3 regions of the Blastococcus jejuensis genome follow, and region 1 is predicted to be linked to each of the others. Evidence: riboswitches for the same ligand, from Rfam matches in the RefSeq annotation. Region 1 holds a riboswitch; each other region holds the start of a gene.
The links. Region 1 has a riboswitch for cobalamin ahead of ABD644_RS08310 (putative cobaltochelatase). Riboswitches for the same ligand answer to the same signal wherever they lie in the genome.
Positions count from the first base shown of each region.

Region 1 (3,268 bases):
CGGGTCGAGGAACGCCCGGAGCTGGGCGACGGCCCCCGGCCCGGGACGGCGGACATCGCCCGTGCCGTCCGGCTGTCGCGGGCGGTGTGGCTGTCGGCCGCGGCCCTCGCGACAGCCACCCGGCTGGCCCGGCGCGGGAGCCCGGCGTGAGCGGGGCGCTGCTGGTCGCGGGCACCACGTCGGACGCCGGGAAGTCCGTGGTCACCGCAGGCATCTGCCGCTGGCTGGTGCGCCAGGGCGTGTCGGTGGCCCCGTTCAAGGCGCAGAACATGAGCAACAACTCGATGGTCACCGCAGACGGCGCGGAGATCGGCCGCGCCCAGGTCATGCAGGCCGCCGCCGCCCGGGTCGCGCCCGAGGCGGCGATGAACCCGGTCCTGCTCAAGCCCGGCGGCGAGAACTCCAGCCAGGTCGTCGTCCTCGGCCGCGCGGTCGGCGACGTCACCGCGCTGTCCTACCGGCACCTGAAGGCCGCCCTGCGGGAGCAGGTGCTCGACTGCCTGGCCGACCTGCGATCCCGGTTCGACGTGGTGGTCTGCGAGGGCGCCGGCTCCCCCACCGAGATCAACCTGCGGGCCGACGACATCGCCAACATGGGGCTGGCCACCGCCGCGCAGCTCCCGGTCGTCGTCGTCGGCGACATCGACCGCGGCGGCGTCTTCCCGGCGCTCTACGGCACCGTCGCCCTCATGCCCCCGGACGACCAGCGGCTGGTCGCGGGCTTCCTGATCAACAAGTTCCGTGGCGATGTGCGGCTGCTGCAGCCGGGCCTGGAGCAGCTCGCGGCGCTCACCGGGCGGCCGACGCTCGGCGTCCTCCCGTGGCTGGGCGGGCTGGACCTCGACGCCGAGGACTCCCTCGGCGTCGGCACCGCCCGGGGTGCCACGGGCCCGCCGCACGGCGAGGAGGTCCTCCGCGTATCGGTGGCGCGACTGCCCCGGCTGTCCAACTTCACCGACCTGGACGCGCTGGCCGCCGAGCCGGGCGTGCTCGTCCGCTACGCCACCCGCCCCGAGGAGCTGGCCGACGCCGACCTCGTGGTGCTGCCCGGCACGCGCGCCACGGTCGCCGACCTCGCGTGGCTACGGGAGACCGGACTCGCCGACGCCGTCCTGCACCGCGCGGCCGAGGGCCGGCCGGTGCTGGGCATCTGCGGCGGCCACCAGATGCTCGCCCGGACGATCACCGACGACGTGGAGTCCCGCACCGGCACGGTCGCCGGGCTCGGACTGCTCCCGACCGAGGTGCGCTTCGGCCGCGAGAAGACGCTCGGCCGCCCGGTCGGCACCGCGCTCGGGCAGCCGGTGCACGGCTACGAGATCCACCACGGCGTGGTCAGCGTCGACGACGGCGCGGAGCCGTTCCTCGACGGCGCCCGCTCCGGCTCGGTCTGGGGCACCACCTGGCACGGCGCGCTGGAGAACGACGGGTTCCGCCGCGCGTTCCTCACCGAGGTCGCGCGGCACAGCGGGCGGCGATTCGTCCCGGCCCCCGGCACGGACTTCGCCGCCGTCCGGGAGGCCCAGCTGGACCGGCTGGGAGACCTGGTCGAGGAGCACGCCGACACCGGCGCGCTGAAGAGGCTGCTGGAGGACGGCGCTCCCGACGGCCTGCCACTGCTTCCGCCCGGGGCCGGGGGTGCCCGGTGACGAGCCCCGACCGCGCCCGTGGTCTGATGGCGGCGCCACACACGACGGCAGTGGAGGAAGCCCGGTGCGATTCCGGGCGCGGTCCCGCCACTGTGACCGGGGAGCCCACCCCCACGTTCGGCCACTGCGACTGAGGGTCTCGACCCTCCCGAGCGGGAAGGTCGGGGGCGGGCGTCGATCCGGGAGCCAGGAGACTCTCGCCGTCGTCCCTGCCACCTCCGGGCGTGGACACCCGGGGAGAGGACGCGCGATGCGCGATCGATCTGCATGACCTATCCGTTCGGTGCCGTCGTGGGCATGGACGACATGCGCCTGGCGCTGCTCCTCAACGCCGTCTCCCCCGCCATCGGCGGTGTCCTCGTGCGCGGGGAGAAGGGGACGGCGAAGTCGACGACGGTCCGCGCCCTGGCCGCCGTCCTGCCACCGGTTGACGTCGTCCCGGGCTGCCGGTTCGCCTGCGACCCCGCCGCGCCCGACCCCGGCTGCCCGGACGGCCCGCACGACAGCGCCGTTGCTGGTCAGACCCGCCCAGCGCGCCTCGTGGAGCTGCCCGTCGGCGCCTCGGAAGACCGCGTCGTGGGCGCCCTCGATCTCGAGCGCGCACTCACGGAGGGGGTCAAGGCGTTCGAGCCGGGCCTGCTGGCCGCCGCCAACCGCGGGGTGCTCTACGTCGACGAGGTCAACCTGTTGCACGACCACCTGGTCGACCTGCTCCTGGACGCCGCCGCGCTGGGCACCGCCTACGTCGAGCGTGAGGGCGTCTCCGTGCGGCACGCGGCCCGGTTCCTCCTCGTCGGGACGATGAACCCCGAGGAGGGCGAGCTTCGCCCCCAGCTGCTCGACCGGTTCGGTCTCACCGTCGAGGTCGCCGCCCCCCGCGATCCGGCCGAACGGGCCGAGGTCGTCCGGCGCCGGTTCGCCCACGACGCCGACCCGGCTGCTTTCGCCGCCACCTGGGCGACCGACGAGGCCGCGCTCGCCACCCGGATCGCCGACGCGCGGGCCCGCCTCGCGCGCGTCGTCCTCTCCGACGGCGCGCTGCGCCAGGTGACCGCGGTGTGCGCGGCCTTCGACGTCGACGGCCTGCGCGCCGACATCGTCACCGCGCGGACCGCGATCGCGCACGCCGCCTGGTGCGGACGCGACGCGGTCACCGAGGACGACGTCCGGGTCGCCGCCCGGCTCGCCCTGCCGCACCGCCGCCGCCGCAACCCGTTCAACGCACCCGGGCTGGAGGAGGACACGCTCGACCAGGCGCTGTCCGACGCCAGGCCCGACGAGCCCGAGGACGACGGCCCCGAGGACGACGGCCCCGAGGACGACGGGCCCGGCGGCACCCCGCCCCCTCCCCCGCCTCCCGGCGTCGTCGACGACGGAGGTACCGCTGGAGGGCCGTCGACGCCGGACGTCCCTGGGGGTTCCGGTGGTGAGGGCGGTACCGGAACGAACAGCGGCGGGCCGGCGCCGGAGCGGGCGGCCGCGACGCCCGGCGATCCGTTTCGCACCCGACGGCTGGAGGTGCCGGGCATCGGTGCGGGCGCGGCCGGCCGACGGTCCAGGGCCCGGTCCGAGCGCGGCCGGCTGGTCGGTTCGACACGCCCCACCGGGGCCGTCAACAA
Region 1 covers NZ_BAAAVV010000003.1:254,006-257,273, forward strand. Annotated here, with positions in the region: gene ABD644_RS08300 (cobalamin biosynthesis protein) at 1-150, shown strand, start outside; gene ABD644_RS08305 (cobyric acid synthase) at 147-1,649, shown strand; cobalamin riboswitch at 1,704-1,845, shown strand; gene ABD644_RS08310 (putative cobaltochelatase) at 1,917-3,268, shown strand, end outside.

Region 2 (3,268 bases), on a different contig from region 1:
GGCCCGGGTCTCGGGGAACGCGGGGTGGGCGCCGTCCCGCGCGGCCAGCGCCGCGGAGGTCTCCAGCGCGGTCAGGTAGATCTCCTCGGCGATGCGGGTGGAGAGCTCCCGCGCCTCGGGCCCGTCGAACGGCAGCCGGAGCGCGAAGAACACGTCCTGCAGGCCCATGACGCCCAGACCCACCGGCCGCCAGCGCGGGTTGCTCGCCGCGGCCTGCGCGCTGGGGTAGTAGTTGATGTCGATCACGCGGTCGAGGAAGTCGACCGCGGTGCAGACGGTGGCACGCAGCTTCGCCCAGTCGACGCCGCCGTCGCCCAGGTGGGCGGCCAGGTTCACCGAGCCCAGGTTGCAGACCGCGGTCTCGGCGTCGCCGGACACCTCGATGATCTCGGTGCACAGGTTGGACAGGTGCACGACGTTGCCCGGCCGGCCGGTCTGGTTGCACGTGCGGTTGGCGGCGTCCTTGAACGTCATCCAGCCGTTCCCGGTCTGGGCGAGCGTGCGCATCATCCGGCCGTACAGCTCGCGGGCCGGCACCTGGCGCACGTACCGGCCGGCGGCCTCCGCGGCCCGGTAGGCCGCATCGAACTCCGCGCCCCACAGGTCGGGCAGTTCCGGCACCTCGTCGGGGTCGATCAGCGACCACGGCTCGTCGGCCTCGACCCGGCGCATGAACTCGTCGGGGATCCAGTTGGCCAGGTTGAGGTCGTGGGTGCGGCGGGCGTCCTCGCCGGTGTTGTCCCGCAACTCCAGGAACTCCTCGATGTCGGGGTGCCACGGCTCGAGGTAGACGCAGGCCGCGCCCTTGCGCCGACCGCCCTGGTTGACAGCGGCGACGGATGCATTGAGCGTGCGCAGCCACGGCACGATCCCGTTGGACTGCCCGTTGGTGCCCCGGATGAGCGCACCCCGTGACCGCACCCGCGACCAGGAGATACCGATACCGCCGGCGAACTTCGACAACGCCGCGACCTGGGCGTAGCGCTCGTAGATCGAGCCGAGCTCGTCGCGGGGGGAGTCGACGAGGTAGCAGGAGCTCATCTGGGTGTGCCGCGTGCCCGAGTTGAACAGCGTCGGCGAGCTGGGCAGGTAGGCCAGCGAGCTCATCAGCCGGTAGAAACCGATGGCCTCCTGCGGCGTGCGGGACAAACCGCAGGCCACGCGCAGCAGCCAGTACTGCGGGGTCTCGACGACCAGCCGGGTGGTGGGGTGGCGCAGCAGGTACCGGTCGGCGACGGTGCGCAGCCCGAAGTACTCGAACCGTCGGTCGGCCTCGGGATCGACCGCGTCGTCGAGCTTGCGGGCGTGCCGAGCAACGAAGGCCGCCGTCTCGTCGCCGATCAGGCCCTCCGCGTGGCCCAGCGCGATGCTCTGGCTGAACGAGGCGATGCCCTGCCCGGTGACCTCCTTGCGGACGAAGTTGGCCAGCAGCCGACCGGCCAGCTTGGAGTACTCCGGCTCCTCCCCGGTCATCTCCGCGGCCGTCTGGATGGAGAGCCGGTCGAGTTCGGCGCTGGTCGCACCGTCGTAGAGGCCGCTGATCGTGCGGGTCGCGACGCGGAGCGGGTCCACCCACTCCAGGTCGTCGCTCCAGCGGGCCACCGCACGGACGATCTTGTTGACGTCGACGGGTTCGAGGTCGCCGCTGCGCTTGCGGACCTGCATGCTGCTGCGCGGTGGCGTGGCGGGTGCGGGGGCGCCGGTGGTGCGGGCGCCGGCACGGGCGACGGACATCGCGGGCGACTGTGCCGTCGACTGGTCGGTCAGGGTCATCTGCTCGCTCCTCGTGAGCCGGACTCGAGACGTCCGGGCGAGGAGGAGCCGCCAGTCCCGGTCATGCCGGGACTGCCCGACGGACCCGATCCCCGAGGCCCCGGACGACCGCGCACGGGCGTGCGCGGTGCGGCTGGCAGGTCTTCGGACTCGCGGGCGCGCCGGCCTTCCGGTCGGCTCCTACTGGCCGTCGCTTCCCAGGTGCTCGCACACCCAGTGCATCTGACGGCGGTCGTTCCCACTCACCGCTGCGGGACAGTCCCGGATTCCCACCGGGTTCCCTCTTGCCCCGACCCGCTCGTGCAGAGCGGCCCGGACCAGCTGCTCGACCACCATATGTGGAGGGGATGACAGGAGTGCGACACCACATGTTGATCGGCGTGTCGGTCACCGACCGGGGGCTTAGGTCCCTGCCCCGCGTCCCGCCACCGGGACTAGCGTCGCGCCCCAGCGGGGGCCACCGACGACATCGGGAGCAACCATGCTGAGCAGCAGCCGGGTCGAGGCCAACATCCCCGCCGCGAACCTGAAGCGGGCGCGCGACTTCTACGCCGACGTCCTGGGGCTCACGCCGACGAGGGACGTCGAAGACGTCCAGCTCTCCTACCGCACCGACGGCGGGACGACCTTCAACGTCTACGAGACGGCGTACGCCGGCCAGGCGGGGCACACGATCGCCCAGTGGCACGTCGACGACATCGAGGCCGAGGTGCGCGAGCTCAAGGCCAAGGGCGTCGCGTTCGAGATCTACGAGGACATGCCCGGCGTGGAGTGGGACGGCGACATCGCCACGGTCCCGGGCCTGGGCCGCGCCGCCTGGTTCAAGGACAGCGAGGGCAACATCATGTGCGTCGACCAGGAGGAGTCCGGGGCGTGAGCGCGGCGGCGGGCGTGCAGGCCGACGTCGAGGTCGCCGCCCTGCTCCGGGAGGTCGCGGACCTGCACCACCGCGTCTACCGGCTGACCGACGGCGACGACCCGGACTGGCCGACCTGGTACGCGACCTGGCTGGTCGAGCGCTCGGAGCTCCCGACACTGCTGGGTGCGGCTCCGGTGCGCAGCGAGCTGGTGTGCCTGCTCGTGCTGCTGGACCGCGAGGTCGCCGCGGGCGGGGTCACCGAGCCGTGGGAGGAGCTCTACGCCCGGCGGATCGTGGAGCAGTTCGCCGCCTGACCGGCCGAACGTCCTGGACGGCCGGGGCGGGCTGCCCTGGCGACCTCGCCGCGGTCCCGGACACGCTCGTGTCCAGAACCTTCGGAGGTGGCTGGCATGGGCGGTCGGATCGGAACCGGGACGACGGCGCGACGACGGGCCGGGCTGATCGCTGCCGGCGCCGCGGCGGTGCTCGCGGCCGGCACGGCGGGTGGCGTCGCGTGGGCCCGCGACGGCATCGAGAAGTCGAAGGGCTACGACGTGTCGACGACGTATCACGTCACCGTGGCGCCGGGCGAGACGAGGGACGTGGCGTGGCCCCGCCTCGGCGACGTCCGGCTCG
Region 2 covers NZ_BAAAVV010000006.1:161,615-164,882, reverse strand. Annotated here, with positions in the region: gene ABD644_RS14145 (ribonucleoside-diphosphate reductase subunit alpha) at 1-1,773, opposite strand, end outside; cobalamin riboswitch at 1,892-2,110, opposite strand; gene ABD644_RS14140 (VOC family protein) at 2,255-2,650, shown strand; gene ABD644_RS14135 (hypothetical protein) at 2,647-2,946, shown strand; gene ABD644_RS14130 (hypothetical protein) at 3,043-3,268, shown strand, end outside.
Region 2: linked by a shared signal. The riboswitch ahead of ABD644_RS14145 (ribonucleoside-diphosphate reductase subunit alpha) and the one ahead of ABD644_RS08310 (putative cobaltochelatase) in region 1 are both predicted to bind cobalamin.

Region 3 (3,268 bases), on a different contig from region 1:
CCGAGGTAGGGCAGCACCAGGCCGACGTCGGACCACTGCGCCCGGCCCAGCTGGCCGAGCAGCCAGCCGTAGACCTCGCGCAGGTCCTCGGTGTTCTGCTGCTGGATGAGCGTCTGCCCCGCGGCGAGGAACGAGGCGACGGCGATGCCGGCGAGCAGCAGCGTGGCGCTCTGCGAGCCCCCGGCCGCCGTGCCCAGGGCCAGGGCCGCCCCGACGCCGAGCAGCGCACCGACGAACGCGGCCAGCGGGACGACGCCGACCGGCCCGAGCGACTGCGACGGGGCGTAGGCGATGACCAGGGTGGCGCCGAGCCCGGCCCCGGCGGCCGCGCCGAGCAGGTAGGGATCGGCGAGGGCGTTGCGGAAGACGCCCTGGTAGGCGGCGCCGGAGACGGCGAGCCCCGCCCCGACCAGGACGCCGAGCAGCACCCGCGGCAGCCGCAGCTCCAGCAGCACCGCCGCGCCGGTCGGGTCCAGCCCCCCGGCGATCTCCACGCCGGTGAGCGGGCCGAGCGCCCGGTCCAGCAGGGTGAGCACGACCGCGCCCGGGGGCAGCGGGAAGGCCCCGATCCACACCCCGGCCAGCACGGTGAGCACCAGCGCGAGGCCGGCGCCGCAGAGCACGAGGGCCGGGCGGAGGCGCCGCCGGGCGGGCGAGGGGTCCACCCCCGCCCGCCCGGCCCGTGCTCCGCGGAGCGTCACTGCCATGACCGCGTCGTCGTCAGCCGTTGAGGATCTCGGCGACGGACTCGGCGAAGTCGGCCACGCGCGGGCCCCAGCGCGAGGCGACGTCGTCGCTGGCGGCGAGCACGCGGCCCTCCTGGACGGCGGGCACCGTGTCGAACGCCGGCCGCTGCGCCAGGGCCTCGGCGGTCTGGTCGCAGCACACGGTGTCGGCCAGGACGATCAGGTCCGGTGCGGCCCCGACCACGTACTCCGCCGACAGCTGCGGGTACCCGGTCTCGGCACCCGGGGCCTCGTCGGCGATGTTCTCCAGGCCGAACAGCTCGTAGATGCCGCCGATGAACGTCGAGCTCGACGCGGAGTAGTAGGTCGGGTCCAGCTCGTGGTAGACGCTCAGGCCGGCCGCGGCACTGGCGGCCGAGTCGACCGCGGCCGCGATCCGGTCCTGCATGTCCTGGATCACCTTCGCGGCGTCGTCGGCGTGCCCGGTGGCCGCTCCGAGCGTCTCGAGCTGCTCGTAGCTGTCGTCGAGCGTGGCCGCGCCGTTCAGCAGCAGCGTCGGAACCGACAGCGCGTCGAGGGCGTCGACGATGCCGTTCATGTCGTCGCTGAGGACGACGAGATCGGGCTGGTAGGCGGCGACCGCCTCCGCGTTGGGGGTGAACGCCGACAGGTCGGTGATCGGGGCGTCCTCGGGGTAGTTGGACGTGCTGTCGACGGCCTCGACCTGCGGGCCGGCGCCGATCGCGAAGAGCATCTCGGTGGCGGTCGCCGACATCGACACGATCGACTCGGGCTGTTGCTCGAGGGTGAGCTCGCCGTCGTCGCCGGTGACGGTGACCGGGAACGGCTGCTCCTGGGCCGCGGCCGAGGTGCCGGTGTCCTCCTCGGTCGAGGAGGAACCGCCGCCGCAGGCGGTCAGGACCAGGAGGGCGGGCAGGAGCAGCGCGGCGGGACGGGACCGCCGTCGGGGGTGGGACATGGGAGCCTCCGGAGGGAGGCGGCGAAATCGCTCATGAGCGGACCCAGCGCTCGATGCGCGACCCTTGCCGCGAGGGTCGGAAACATGACGCAGGGCAGGCGATCTGGCTCAGGTTCTCGGAAGAACCCTCACAGTTGCGGGACAGCGCCGGGTTTGCACCGGACTTCGCTGCCGTTGCGTCACCGGCGCACGGGCCGGCGGGGGGAAGGTACCAGGGGCGCGGTCAGCGCCGGCCGCTCAGGACCCCGGAGTACACCTCGACGGTCTGCTGGGCGATCGCCGGCCAGCCGAACTCGGACAGCACCCGCTCCCGGCCGGCCGCGCCCATCGCGGCGGCGCGGCCGGGATCGAGGGCCAGCTCGGCGATCCGCGCCGCGAGCGCCCGCTCGAACGCCGCCGGGTCGGCCGGGTCGTAGGGCACCAGCAGGCCGGTGCGGCCGTCGTCGACGACCTCCGGGATGCCGCCGACGGCGCTGGCGACGACGGCGGTGCCGCAGGCGGCGGCCTCGAGGTTGACGATGCCGAGCGGCTCGTAGACCGAGGGCACCACGAACACGGTGGCCGCGGTGATCAGCGGGACGAGCTGCTCGCGCGGCAGCATCGCCTCGATCCAGACGACGCCGGTGCGCCGTGCCTGCAGCGCCGCCACCGCGTCGGCGACCTGCTGCCGCTCGGCCTCGGTGTCGGGTGCGCCCGCGCAGAGCACGAGGCCGACCTCCGGGGGCAGCTGCTCGGCGGCGGCCAGCAGGTGCATCACGCCCTTCTGGCGGGTGATCCGGCCGACGAACAGCGCGTACGGGCGGTCGAGGTCGACGCCCAGCGAGCGGACCACGTCGGGGGCGTCGACCGGCCGGTATGCCTCGGCGTCGACCCCGTTGCCCACCACGTGCACGCGCGCCGGGTCGAGGTCGGGGTAGGCGTCCAGGACGTCGGCCCTCATCCCGTGGCTCACCGCGATCACCGCGTCCGCCGCGAGGTACGCCGTCCGCTCCACCCAGGAGGAGAGCCGATAGCCACCGCCGAGCTGGTCGGCCTTCCAGGGACGGCGCGGCTCGAGTGAGTGCGCCGTCACCACGTGCGGCGCGCCGTGGACCAGCGAGGCCAGCAGCCCCGCGGTGTTGGCGTACCAGGTGTGGGTGTGCACGAGGTCGGCGCCGGCCAGGGCGGCGGCGATCTCGACGTCGACGCCCACCGCCTGCAACGCCCCGTTGGCGTCCTGGAGGTTGGCGGGGACGGGGTGGGCGAGCGCGTCGGGCCGGGGCCGACCGAAGCAGTGGACGTCGATCTCGGGCCCCGCCGGCAGGGAGCGCATCGCGGCCACGAGGTGCTCGATGTGCACCCCCGCCCCGCCGTAGACGTCCGGGGGCCACTCGCGGGTCACGATCCCGATGCGCATGGGGCGAGCCTATGGATTCCTGCAAGGTCGGCCTCCCTGCAGGGCCCCGGCGCGAGCGTGCGAGCGGTGGGGGGCAGGGAGGTCCTTCAGCCCTTGGGGGCGGATGAGCGACGCGAGGGAGGCAACCGACCCCGGTTACGGCTACGTTGCGTCACATGAGAGGCGGCCCACGGGTTCTCGGCATCGTCCTGGCCGGCGGTGAGGGCA
Region 3 covers NZ_BAAAVV010000006.1:264,048-267,315, forward strand. Annotated here, with positions in the region: gene ABD644_RS14595 (FecCD family ABC transporter permease) at 1-707, opposite strand, end outside; gene ABD644_RS14600 (ABC transporter substrate-binding protein) at 721-1,665, opposite strand; adenosylcobalamin (AdoCbl) riboswitch at 1,719-1,860, opposite strand; gene glgA (glycogen synthase) at 1,889-3,061, opposite strand; gene glgC (glucose-1-phosphate adenylyltransferase) at 3,217-3,268, shown strand, end outside.
Region 3: linked by a shared signal. The riboswitch ahead of ABD644_RS14600 (ABC transporter substrate-binding protein) and the one ahead of ABD644_RS08310 (putative cobaltochelatase) in region 1 are both predicted to bind cobalamin.